DNA from 2 places in the Streptomyces sp. NPDC006332 genome. Region 2 is predicted to be linked to the other one. Evidence: riboswitches for the same ligand, from Rfam matches in the RefSeq annotation. Region 2 holds a riboswitch; the other holds the start of a gene.
The links. A riboswitch is a leader RNA that binds a small molecule or an ion and turns the genes downstream of it on or off. The one in region 2 is predicted to bind glycine.
Positions count from the first base shown of each region.

Region 1: it holds a riboswitch for glycine, as region 2 does, so the genes downstream of both, gcvT (glycine cleavage system aminomethyltransferase GcvT) here and gcvP (aminomethyl-transferring glycine dehydrogenase) in region 2, are expected to answer to the same signal.

Region 1 covers NZ_JBEXRA010000027.1:63,359-68,653, forward strand. The annotation lists gene glyA (serine hydroxymethyltransferase) at 1-794, opposite strand, end outside; gene gcvH (glycine cleavage system protein GcvH) at 810-1,187, opposite strand; gene gcvT (glycine cleavage system aminomethyltransferase GcvT) at 1,298-2,431, opposite strand; glycine riboswitch at 2,621-2,730, opposite strand; gene ABZ027_RS23945 (AAA family ATPase) at 2,909-3,577, shown strand; gene ABZ027_RS23950 (enhanced serine sensitivity protein SseB) at 3,687-4,487, shown strand; gene ABZ027_RS23955 (enhanced serine sensitivity protein SseB C-terminal domain-containing protein) at 4,586-5,295, shown strand, end outside.
Region 2 covers NZ_JBEXRA010000049.1:8,827-14,121, forward strand. The annotation lists gene ABZ027_RS33220 (MerR family transcriptional regulator) at 1-38, shown strand, start outside; gene ABZ027_RS33225 (DNA polymerase IV) at 96-1,493, shown strand; gene ABZ027_RS33230 (PRC-barrel domain-containing protein) at 1,749-2,123, opposite strand; glycine riboswitch at 2,238-2,334, shown strand; gene gcvP (aminomethyl-transferring glycine dehydrogenase) at 2,511-5,295, shown strand, end outside.

The DNA of each region.
Region 1 (5,295 bases), on a different contig from region 2:
TGCTCCAGGGGACCGCCCTGGAAGCCCGGGAAGACGGACGAGTTCAGCTTCTTCGCGAAGTCCTTCTTGGCGAGGATGATGCCGCCGCGCGGGCCGCCCAGCGTCTTGTGGGTGGTGGAGGTGACGACGTCCGCGTACGCAACCGGGTTGGGGTGCAGACCGGCCGCGACCAGACCCGCGAAGTGCGCCATGTCCACCCACAGGTGGGCCTCGACCTCGTCGGCGATCCGGCGGAACTCGGCGAAGTCCAGCTGCCGCGGGTACGCCGACCAGCCCGCGATGATCACCTTCGGCCGGTGCTCCTTGGCGAGCCGCTCCAGCTCGGCCATGTCGACCAGGCCGGTCTTCGCGTCCACGTGGTAGGCGACCACGTCGAACTGCTTGCCGGAGAAGTTCAGCCGCATCCCGTGGGTCAGGTGGCCGCCGTGCGCCAGATCCAGACCGAGGATGGTGTCACCGGGCTGGGCGAGCGCGAACAGGGCCGCCTGGTTGGCGGACGCGCCCGAATGGGGCTGCACGTTGGCGTACTCGGCGCCGAACAGGTCCTTGACCCGGTCGATCGCGATCTGCTCGGTCACGTCGACGTGCTCGCAGCCGCCGTAGTAACGGCGGCCCGGGTAGCCCTCGGCGTACTTGTTGGTCAGGACGGAGCCCTGCGCCTCCAGCACCGCGAGGGGCGCGAAGTTCTCGGAGGCGATCATCTCCAGGGTGGACTGCTGGCGGACCAGCTCGGCGTCGACCGCGGCGGAGACCTCGGGGTCGAGCTCGTGCAGGGGCGTGTTCAGAACGGACATCAGGTGCAGGACTCCTCAGCCGGCGGAAAAGGCGGTGTACTCGTCGGCGGAGAGCAGGTCGGCCGGCTCCTCGGCCACGCGGACCTTGAACAGCCAGCCGCCCTCGAAGGGGGCGGAGTTCACCAGCGACGGGTCGTCGACCACGTCCTCGTTGACCTCGGTGACCTCACCGGACACCGGGGAGTACAGGTCGCTGACCGACTTGGTGGACTCCAGTTCGCCGCAGGTCTCGCCCGCGGTCACACCGGCACCGACCTCCGGGAGCTGGACGAAGACGACGTCACCGAGCGCGTTGGCCGCGTGCTCCGTGATGCCGACCGTCGAGACGCCGTTCTCGGCGCCCGACAGCCACTCGTGCTCCTTGCTGTAGCGCAGCTGCTGGGGATTGCTCATGGCCTGAATTCTCCTGTACGCGGGGGAGTGCTGGTGAATGAGGGACTGCTGGAAACGTACGTGAGCAGCGGAAAGTGCGCAGGGTCACGCACGCCGACTGCCCGCCGCCGTCACTTCTGACGCTTGTAGAACGGCAGCGCCACGACCTCGTACGGCTCGTGACTGCCCCGGATGTCCACACCGACACCGGGTGTGCCCGGCGCCGCGTGCGCCCCGTCGACGTACGCCATCGCGATCGGCCTGCCCAGCGTGGGCGAGGGCGCGCCCGAGGTGACCTCGCCGATCACCCGGCCGTCCGCGACGACCGGGTACCCCGCACGCGGCACCCGGCGGCCCTCGGCGACGAGGCCGACGAGAACCCGCGGCGGGTTGTGCTCCGAACGGGCGGCGGCCTCCCGGAGGGCCTCGCGGCCCACGAAGTCGCCCTCCTTCTCGAACTTCACCACCCGGCCGAGACCGGCGTCGAAGGGGGTCAACGCGGTGGAGAGCTCGTGCCCGTACAGCGGCATGCCCGCCTCCAGGCGCAGGGTGTCCCGGCAGGACAGGCCGCACGGGACCAGGCCGACACCCTCGCCGGCCTCGGTCAGCGCCTGCCACAGCCGCACGGCGTGCTCCGGCTTCACGAACAGCTCGAAGCCGTCCTCGCCGGTGTACCCGGTGCGGGCGATGAGCGCGGGCACGCCGGCCGCGGTGCCCGGCAGACCGGCGTAGTACTTCAGGCCGTCGAGGTCGGCGTCGGTGAGGGACTTCAGGACACCCGCGGACTGGGGGCCCTGTACGGCGATCAGCGCGTAGGCGTCCCGGTCGTCGCGCACCTGGACGTCGAAACCGGCGGCCCGCTCGGTCAACGCGTCCAGCACCACCTGGGCGTTGGAGGCGTTGGCGACGACCATGTAGTGCGCGGACCCGGCCTCCGCCTCGTCGAGCCGGTACACGATCAGGTCGTCCAGGATGCCGCCGTCGGCCCGGCAGATCATGGTGTAGCGGGCGCGGCCGACGCCGACGGAGGCGATGTTGCCGACCAGCGCGTGGTTCAGGAACGCGGCCGCCTGCGGGCCGGTCACCGTGATCTCGCCCATGTGCGAGAGGTCGAACAGACCGGCCCGGGTGCGCACGGCCTGGTGTTCGTCGCGTTCGGAGCCGTAGCGAAGGGGCATGTCCCAGCCGGCGAAGTCGGTCATCGTCGCGCCGAGCGAACGATGCAGGGCGTCGAGCGCGGTGTGACGGGGTGCGGTACTGCTCATCGGACGGTCGTCTCCCGAGGCGATGGGGGACCTCCCGCGCGAGCTCATGTCGAGCGTGAGGGAGGGCGAGGTCGTTCCTCCCCATCTGTCATCGGAACCTGAGAGGTTCGTCAGGACCACGCGAAGCGGTGATCACGACTTGCACCTTGGGTGGGGCCACTGTCGCAGCGGCCCGCTTTTCAGATGTGCCTCGCCCGCGCGGTACGGGGCCTGAGAGATTCAAGGGAGGGACTTGCTCCTTCGGCGCCCGGGCATCCGTACGACACACGTACGACCCGGAACTCTCCCGCGCGGATTCAAGCGGCCGGTATGCAGTTGGCGCCGACATCATTGCACGCATCGGTCGAGTACGGCAGGGCGGCATCTGTAACCGGCTTGTGGCAGGACGAGCACGAAAACACGAGACACCGCGCATTACCTTCTCTTTACACTCGACGGGCAGGGAAGTCGTGACCACCCCAGGGGAGGACGATCACGGTGAACAGGACCACGGCGTACGCGACCACCTCGGCTCTCGCGCTGCCCGAGCAGACGACGGTCCCGGCACCTCAGGCGTGCGGCCCGCTCGGCGCACCCGTCGTCCGCGACCTCCGTGAGCGCGGCGGCCGCAGCCCGCACGCCCTGCTCTTCGGCCCCCGGGACCTGGTCGCGATCACCGGCCTGCCCGGCAGCGGCAAGTCCACCCTGATGCGCCGCACGGTCAACGGGCTGCGCATCGACTCCCAGGACGCCCGCGACCGCTGGGCGACGCGGATGCCCCGCTTCCTGCCGTACGCGGTCTACCGCCCCCTGGTCCGCCTCGCGCACTACGCCGGTCTGCGCCGCGCCCTGCGCTCCGGCAAAGGGGTCGTGGTGCACGACTGCGGTACGCAGGCCTGGGTGCGCGGCTGGCTGGCCCGCGAGGCCCGTCGCCGGGGTGGCACCCTGCACCTGCTGCTGCTCGACGTCACGCCGGACACCGCCCTCGCCGGGCAGCGCGAGCGCGGCCGCGGTGTCTCGCGGTACGCGTTCCTGCGTCACCGGGGCGCCGCCTCCCGCCTGATCGGCTCCGTGGCGAACGGCGACCTGCCCGCGGGCTGCGGCTCGGCGGTGCTGGTCGACCGGGACGCGGCGAACGTGCTGCGACGGATCGGGTTCACGGGCTGAGCCGGACCGGTTCGGTGGCCGGACCGGCCGCCCGTCTCTCATGGGCGCTCCGTACCCGATAGCCTTTTCAGCTACAGCAGGCGGTACCAGGCAGGCGGTAGGCAGGCAGATGGACTTCCCGGCGGACTTCCCCGCTGACTTCCCGGGTTTCCCGGCACAGGCGCACCCTCATCCGCACGGCGGATGGCCCGGCAACGAGCTGGAGGAGGTGCTGTCCGCCTCCCTCGGCGTGCCCGGGGCGGGCGGGCGGATCATCGAGGTGCTCGGCCGCAGCTTCCTCTGGGTGCCGCTGCCCAACGGCGGCGGACCGCACAGCGGCCCCCTGGACCTGCCCACGCTGGAGATCGAGGGCCAGGCCTACGTCCCGGTGTTCAGCTCCGAGGAACAGTTCCGCCAGGTGGTCGGCTCGCACCTGTCGTACACCATCGCCCCCGCGGTCGAGTTCGCCCGCGGTCTGCCGCCCCAGGTCGGCCTCGCGGTGAACCCGGACGGCACGGTCGGTGTCCCGTTGCCGCCGGCCGCCGTCGCCGAACTGTGCCGGGTCGGCCGGACCCCGCTGGACGGTCCCGCCGCCGGCGGCCGGGTCCGCCTGTTCGAGCCGGACTGGCAGGACGACCCGGTCGACTTCCTCGCGGCGGCCTCGTCCGAGTTCGCCGCCACGGGCGTGGTGCTCACCGCCCGCCGCTGCCTCGCCGTCATCGAGACGGCCGAGCCGGTCATGTTCGTGGGCGTGGAACTGTCCCAGTGGGAGGGCGACTTGCGGGCCCTGCCGATGGAGGCCCTGGCCCGTGCCCTGGGCACCGTCCCCGTCCGGTGGCCGGTCAACCTGGTGCTCCTGGACGTGACGGACGACCCGGTGGGCCACTGGATGAGGCAGAGTGTGCGGCCCTTCTACCAACAGGGCTACTGAAACAGCGACAGGGCTACTGAAACAGCTCAACGGCTGAACCCGGCGGAGCGCCTAAGCTGGGTCCCTATTCAGGCCACATCACGAAGGGTCGGTAAAAGGTGAGCGCCAGCGGCACCGCGGCCGGGCAGGTCGAGCACATGCTGCGCCAGGTGACGCCCGGGCGTTACGACGCCTACGAGGCGCTCCTTCGCGCGCTCGCCACCCCGTCCTCCGGACAGGTCTGGATGCTGCTGTGGCACGGCCAGGCCGGTTCCCCCGACGCCCAGTACGGGAACATGCAGGTCGAGGGGTACGGCTACGCCCCATGCGTCACCTCCGCCCAGGAGTTGTCGGCCAGCGGCTGGAACAGATCGTACGAAGTGATCGACGGCCTCGACGTGGCCCGCACCCTCTACCCCGACCACTACGGCCTCTGGCTCAACCCGCACGCCCCCGGCGGCGGCGTCGGCATCCCCTGGCTCGACCTGCGCCGCATCGCCACCGGCCTGGACCGCCAGCCCGCCGGGCCCCTCAGGCTGTCCGAACCCGGCATCGAGATCCCGCAGTTCTACGCCCTGATCGCGCAGAACGCCCACCGCACCCCGGCGGTGCGCGCCCTGCGCCGCGCCTGGGTGCAGCCCGCGCTCGGGGCGCCCTATCTCGCCGTCGGCCTCGACGTGTACGACACCAGTCCGCCGGCCGTCGACTCGGTGCGCGCGATGATGCAGCAGTCCATCGGTGTCGTCCCGGACGGGCTGCCGGTCTCCACCGTGGCCATGTCCGACGAGTACGACCCGGTCGCCCTGTGGATGCGGGCCAACGCCCGCCC
Region 2 (5,295 bases):
CGGACGAGCTGGCACGGCGCCGCAACCGGGCGGTCTGAGCGCCGTCCCCGCTCTTGGGTGGGGCATTGTCAGTGGCGTAGGGCAGCATCGGAGATGTGAGAACCGCGCCCACGATCCTGCATCTCGACATGGACGCCTTCTTCGCCTCGGCGGAGCAGGCCTCCAAGCCGAGTCTGCGGGGGAAAGCCGTCGTGGTGGGCGGGCTGGGGCCGCGTGGGGTGGTGGCCACGGCGTCGTACGAGGCACGGATCTTCGGGGTGCACTCGGCGCTGCCCATGGCCCAGGCGAGACGGCTCGCGCCGAACGCCGCGTATCTCGTGCCGCGCTTCGCGTTCTACCGGTCGATCAGCGATCAGGTGATGGAACTGTTGAGAGCGCTGTCGCCGTTGGTGGAGCCGCTGAGTCTGGATGAGGCGTTCGTGGATCTGGAGGCCGGGGGAGCGGCCTGGGACGAGGAGTCGGCGCGGCTGGCCGGGGTGAAGCTCCGGGCGGACATACGGGCTGTGACGGGGCTGACGGGATCGGTGGGGCTGGCCGCCTCCAAGATGCTGGCGAAGATCGCCTCGGAGCAGGCCAAGCCGGACGGACTGGTGCTGATCAAGCCGGGGACCGAGCGGGAGCTGCTCGGGCCGATGCCGGTGCGGACGCTGCCGGGGGTGGGCCCCGCGACGGGGGACCACCTGCGGCGTGTGGGGATCCACACCGTGGAGGAGATCGCCGAGGCGGGTGAGGACGAGTTGGTGCGGCTGCTGGGCAAGGCGCACGGGCACTCGCTGTACGCGATGGCGCTGGCGCTCGACGAGCGGCCCGTGGTGGCGGAGCGGGAGACGAAGTCGGTGTCGGTGGAAGACACGTACGACGTCGACATCCATGACCGGGTCCGGGTGGGGATGGAGGTGCAGCGGCTGGCGGAGCGGTGTGTGCGGCGGCTGCGGGAGGCGGGGCTGTCCGGCCGGACCATCGTGCTCAAGGTGCGACGGTTCGACTTCTCCACGCTCACCCGGTCCGAGACGTTGCGGGGGCCGACGGACGATCCGGGGGTGGTGCGGGAGGCGGCCGCGCGACTGTTGGACTCCGTGGACACGACCGGGGGTGTGCGGTTGCTCGGAGTGGGGGTCAGTGGGTTGGCCGACTACACGCAGGAGGATCTGTTCGCGCAGGCGGCGGGAGAGCGGATGGACTCCGGTGCGGTCGAGGAGGCGGATGACACGCCCGTCGAGGAACCGAAGGCGCCGACTGAGCGGCGGTGGCCCTCGGGACACGATGTGCGGCACACCGTGTACGGACACGGGTGGGTGCAGGGAAGCGGTCTCGGGCGGGTGACAGTGCGGTTCGAGACGCCCGACTCGGGGCCTGGGCGGGTGCGGACGTTCCGGATCGAGGATCCCGATCTTGAGCCGGCGGAGCCGTTGCCGTTGGTGCGGGCGCTCTCCGAGGCGGGTGAGGCTCAGCTGGGCGGGGCCTCGGTGGGCGGGCCAACGGGGTCGGGGTGAGTGCGGGGGTGGCGGGTCTGGGTGGAGTGTGGGTGGGGTGTGTGCTGGTTTCGGGCGCGAGGGGACGGGCTGGTGAGCCGTACGGGTCGGCTACCGGCGGCCCGGCTGTAAGTGCGCCGGGCTGATCGGGGTGCGTCGTGGGGGTGGCGCGGTGGGCGGATCGGCTGGGCCTGGGCCGGATGTGTCGGCCGCCGAGGTCGGTCATCCGGATGGGGGAGGTGTCGGTGGGGAGGGTGGGGACGACGACGTGGAGGGTCAGGACTCGTCCGTGTTTGCCAGCGTGCCGAAGTCGTGGTCCGGGAGCGGAGGAGGAGGGGCGGACAGGTCGAGACCGTAGTGGTGGTAGAGCTGCAGTTCCTGCTCGGGGGAGAGGTGGCGGCCCACGCCGAAGTCCGGGGCGTCCTTGATCAGGGCCCGGTCGAAGGGGACGCGCAAGGTGCCCTCGATCAGTTCGCTGGGCTCCAGGGGGACGAAGGCGTCCCTGCTGAACAGACCTGTCCGTATGGCCGCCCACTCCGGTACGCCGGTCGCGTCGTCGAGGTAGATCTCGTCGATCGTGCCGATCTTGGTGCCGTTGCGGTCGAACGCCTTGCGGCCGATCAGGTTGCGCGGATCGATGTCGGTCTGCACGGGTCCTCCATTTGGTCGCAACTCATCCGTAAGCACCACAAAAGAGCACAATCAGGGAGGCGGCCACTCGAACGCTCAAGCGCTGATCTCGCTGGTACGCTGGCAAACGGCTGCTGACCCCGTGCGGGAGAGTCCTTCGGGCGACATCCGGAGGCGCCGAAGGAGCAAATCCTCCCCGGAATCTCTCAGGCCCCCGTACCGCATGGGTGAGGTCACTCTGGAAAGCAGGGCGGGTGTCGACGGCTTCCGCTCTCACCGACGGTGAAAGTCGGCCACCCTCGGGTGGTCCGGTGAAGCTCTCAGGTTGAGATGACAGAGGGGGAGGCCGTTCGGGTACCCGTGCCGTGGTGCCCCACGAAGGTCGTGTCAGACCAGGAGGCCTCCGCAATGATCGCTCACCGCAGTCCGCTCTCCGAACTGGAGCAGGGAATTCCGTTCGAACAGCGTCACATCGGACCTGACCAGGAAGCTCGGGCGAAGATGCTCGCCCATGTCGGGTACGGCTCGCTGGACGAGCTCACCGCCGCCGCGGTGCCGGACGTGATCAAGAACGCCGACGCGCTCGATCTGCCGGGTGCGCGTACCGAGGCCGAGGTGCTGGCCGAGCTGCGTTCGCTGGCCGACCGGAACCAGGTTCTCGACTCCATGGTCGGCCTCGGGTACTACGGGACGTTCACGCCGCCCGTGATCCTGCGCAACGTGATGGAGAACCCGGCCTGGTACACGGCGTACACGCCCTACCAGCCGGAGATCTCCCAGGGGCGTCTGGAGGCTCTGCTCAACTTCCAGACCATGGTCGCCGAGCTCACCGGCCTGCCGACCTCCGGTGCCTCGCTGCTCGACGAGGGCACCGCGGCGGCCGAGGCGCTGGCACTGTCGCGGCGCATGGGCAGGAACAAGAAGGGTCTCTTCCTGGTCGACGCGGACACGCTGCCGCAGACCGTAGCCGTGATCCGGACGCGGGCCGAGCCGACCGGCGTCGAGGTCGTGGTCGCGGACCTCGGTGACGGCATTCCGGCCGAGATCGCCGGGCGTGAGATCAACGGTGTGCTGCTGCAGTACCCGGGCGCCTCCGGTGCCGTACGCGACATCAAGCCGCTGATCGAGCAGGCCCACGAACTCGGCGCGCTGGTGACGGTCGCCGCCGATCTGCTGGCGCTGACGCTGCTGAAGCCCCCGGGTGAGCTCGGTGCGGACATCGCCGTCGGGACGACCCAGCGGTTCGGGGTACCGATGGGCTTCGGCGGACCGCACGCCGGATACATGGCGGTCCGTGAGAAGTTCGCGCGCAGCCTGCCGGGGCGGCTCGTGGGCGTGTCCGTCGACGCCGACGGGAACAAGGCCTACCGGCTCGCCCTGCAGACGCGGGAGCAGCACATCCGGCGCGAGAAGGCGACCAGCAACATCTGCACCGCGCAGGTGCTGCTCGCCGTGATGGCCGGCATGTACGCCGTCTACCACGGGCCCGAGGGCCTCAGGGGCATCGCACGGCGCACCCACCGGTACGCCACGATCCTCGCCGCGGGCCTGACGGCCGGCGGGATCGAGGTCGTGCACGGCTCCTACTTCGACACCCTGACCGCCCGGGTGCCGTCACGGGCGGCCGAGGTCGTCGCGGCCGCGCGCGAGAACGGCGTCAACCTCCGGCTCGTCGACGCCGACCTGGTGTCGATCGCGTGCGACGAGACCACCTCGCGGACTCAACTGGCCGCCGTGTGGGCCGCGTTCGGGGTCGAGGGGGACATCGAGGCGCTGGACGCGGCCGCCGAGGACTCCCTTCCGGCCGCGCTGCGGCGTACCGACGCGTACCTCACACACCCCGTCTTCCACCAGCACCGCTCCGAGACCGCGATGCTCCGCTACCTGCGTCGGCTGGCCGACCGGGACTACGCCCTCGACCGCGGCATGATCCCGTTGGGCTCCTGCACCATGAAGCTCAACGCCACCACCGAGATGGAGCCGGTCACCTGGCCCGAGTTCGGTCAGCTGCACCCCTTCGCGCCCGCCGAGCAGGCCGAGGGCTATCTCGTCCTCATCCGCGAGCTGGAGGAGCGTCTCGCCGAGGTCACCGGCTACGACACGGTCTCGCTGCAGCCCAACGCCGGTTCGCAGGGCGAGCTGGCGGGACTGCTCGCCGTACGCGGATATCACCGGGCCAACGGGGACGAGCAGCGGACCGTGTGTCTGATCCCGTCGTCGGCGCACGGCACCAACGCCGCCAGTGCCGTGATGGCCGGGATGAAGGTCGTCGTGGTGAAGACCGCCGAGGACGGCGAGATCGACGTCGAGGATCTGCGGGCGAAGATCGAGCAGCACCGGGACGAGCTGGCGGTGCTGATGATCACGTACCCCTCCACGCACGGTGTGTTCGAGGAGCATGTCGCGGACATCTGCGCGCAGGTGCACGAGGCCGGCGGCCAGGTGTACGTCGACGGCGCCAACCTCAACGCCCTGGTGGGGCTGGCCAAGCCGGGACACTTCGGCGGGGACGTCTCGCACCTGAACCTGCACAAGACGTTCTGCATCCCGCACGGCGGCGGCGGTCCGGGCGTCGGCCCGGTCGGGGTGCGCGCGCACCTGGCGCCGTACCTGCCGAACCACCCCCTGCAGCCCGCGGCCGGCCCGGAGACCGGTGTCGGGCCCGTCTCGGCCGCGCCCTGGGGCTCCGCCGGGATCCTGCCGATCTCGTGGGCGTACGTGCGGCTCATGGGCGGTGAGGGACTCAAGCGGGCCACGCAGGTGGCCGTGCTCTCCGCGAACTACATCGCCAAGCGGCTGGAACCGCACTTCCCGGTGCTCTACACCGGTCCGGGCGGCCTGGTCGCGCACGAGTGCATCATCGACCTGCGGCCCCTGACCAAGGCGACCGGCGTGAGTGTCGACGACGTCGCCAAGCGGCTCATCGACTACGGGTTCCACGCGCCGACGATGTCCTTCCCGGTGGCCGGGACGCTGATGATCGAGCCGACCGAGTCCGAGGACCTGAACGAACTCGACCGGTTTTGCGAGGCGATGATCGCCATTCGTGCGGAGATCGAGAAGGTCGGCTCGGGCGAGTGGCCCGCGGACGACAATCCGCTGCGGAACGCGCCGCACACCGCGGGCGCGCTCGGCGGGGCGTGGGAGCACGCGTACACGCGTGAGGAGGCCGTCTTCCCGTCCGGTGTGTCGG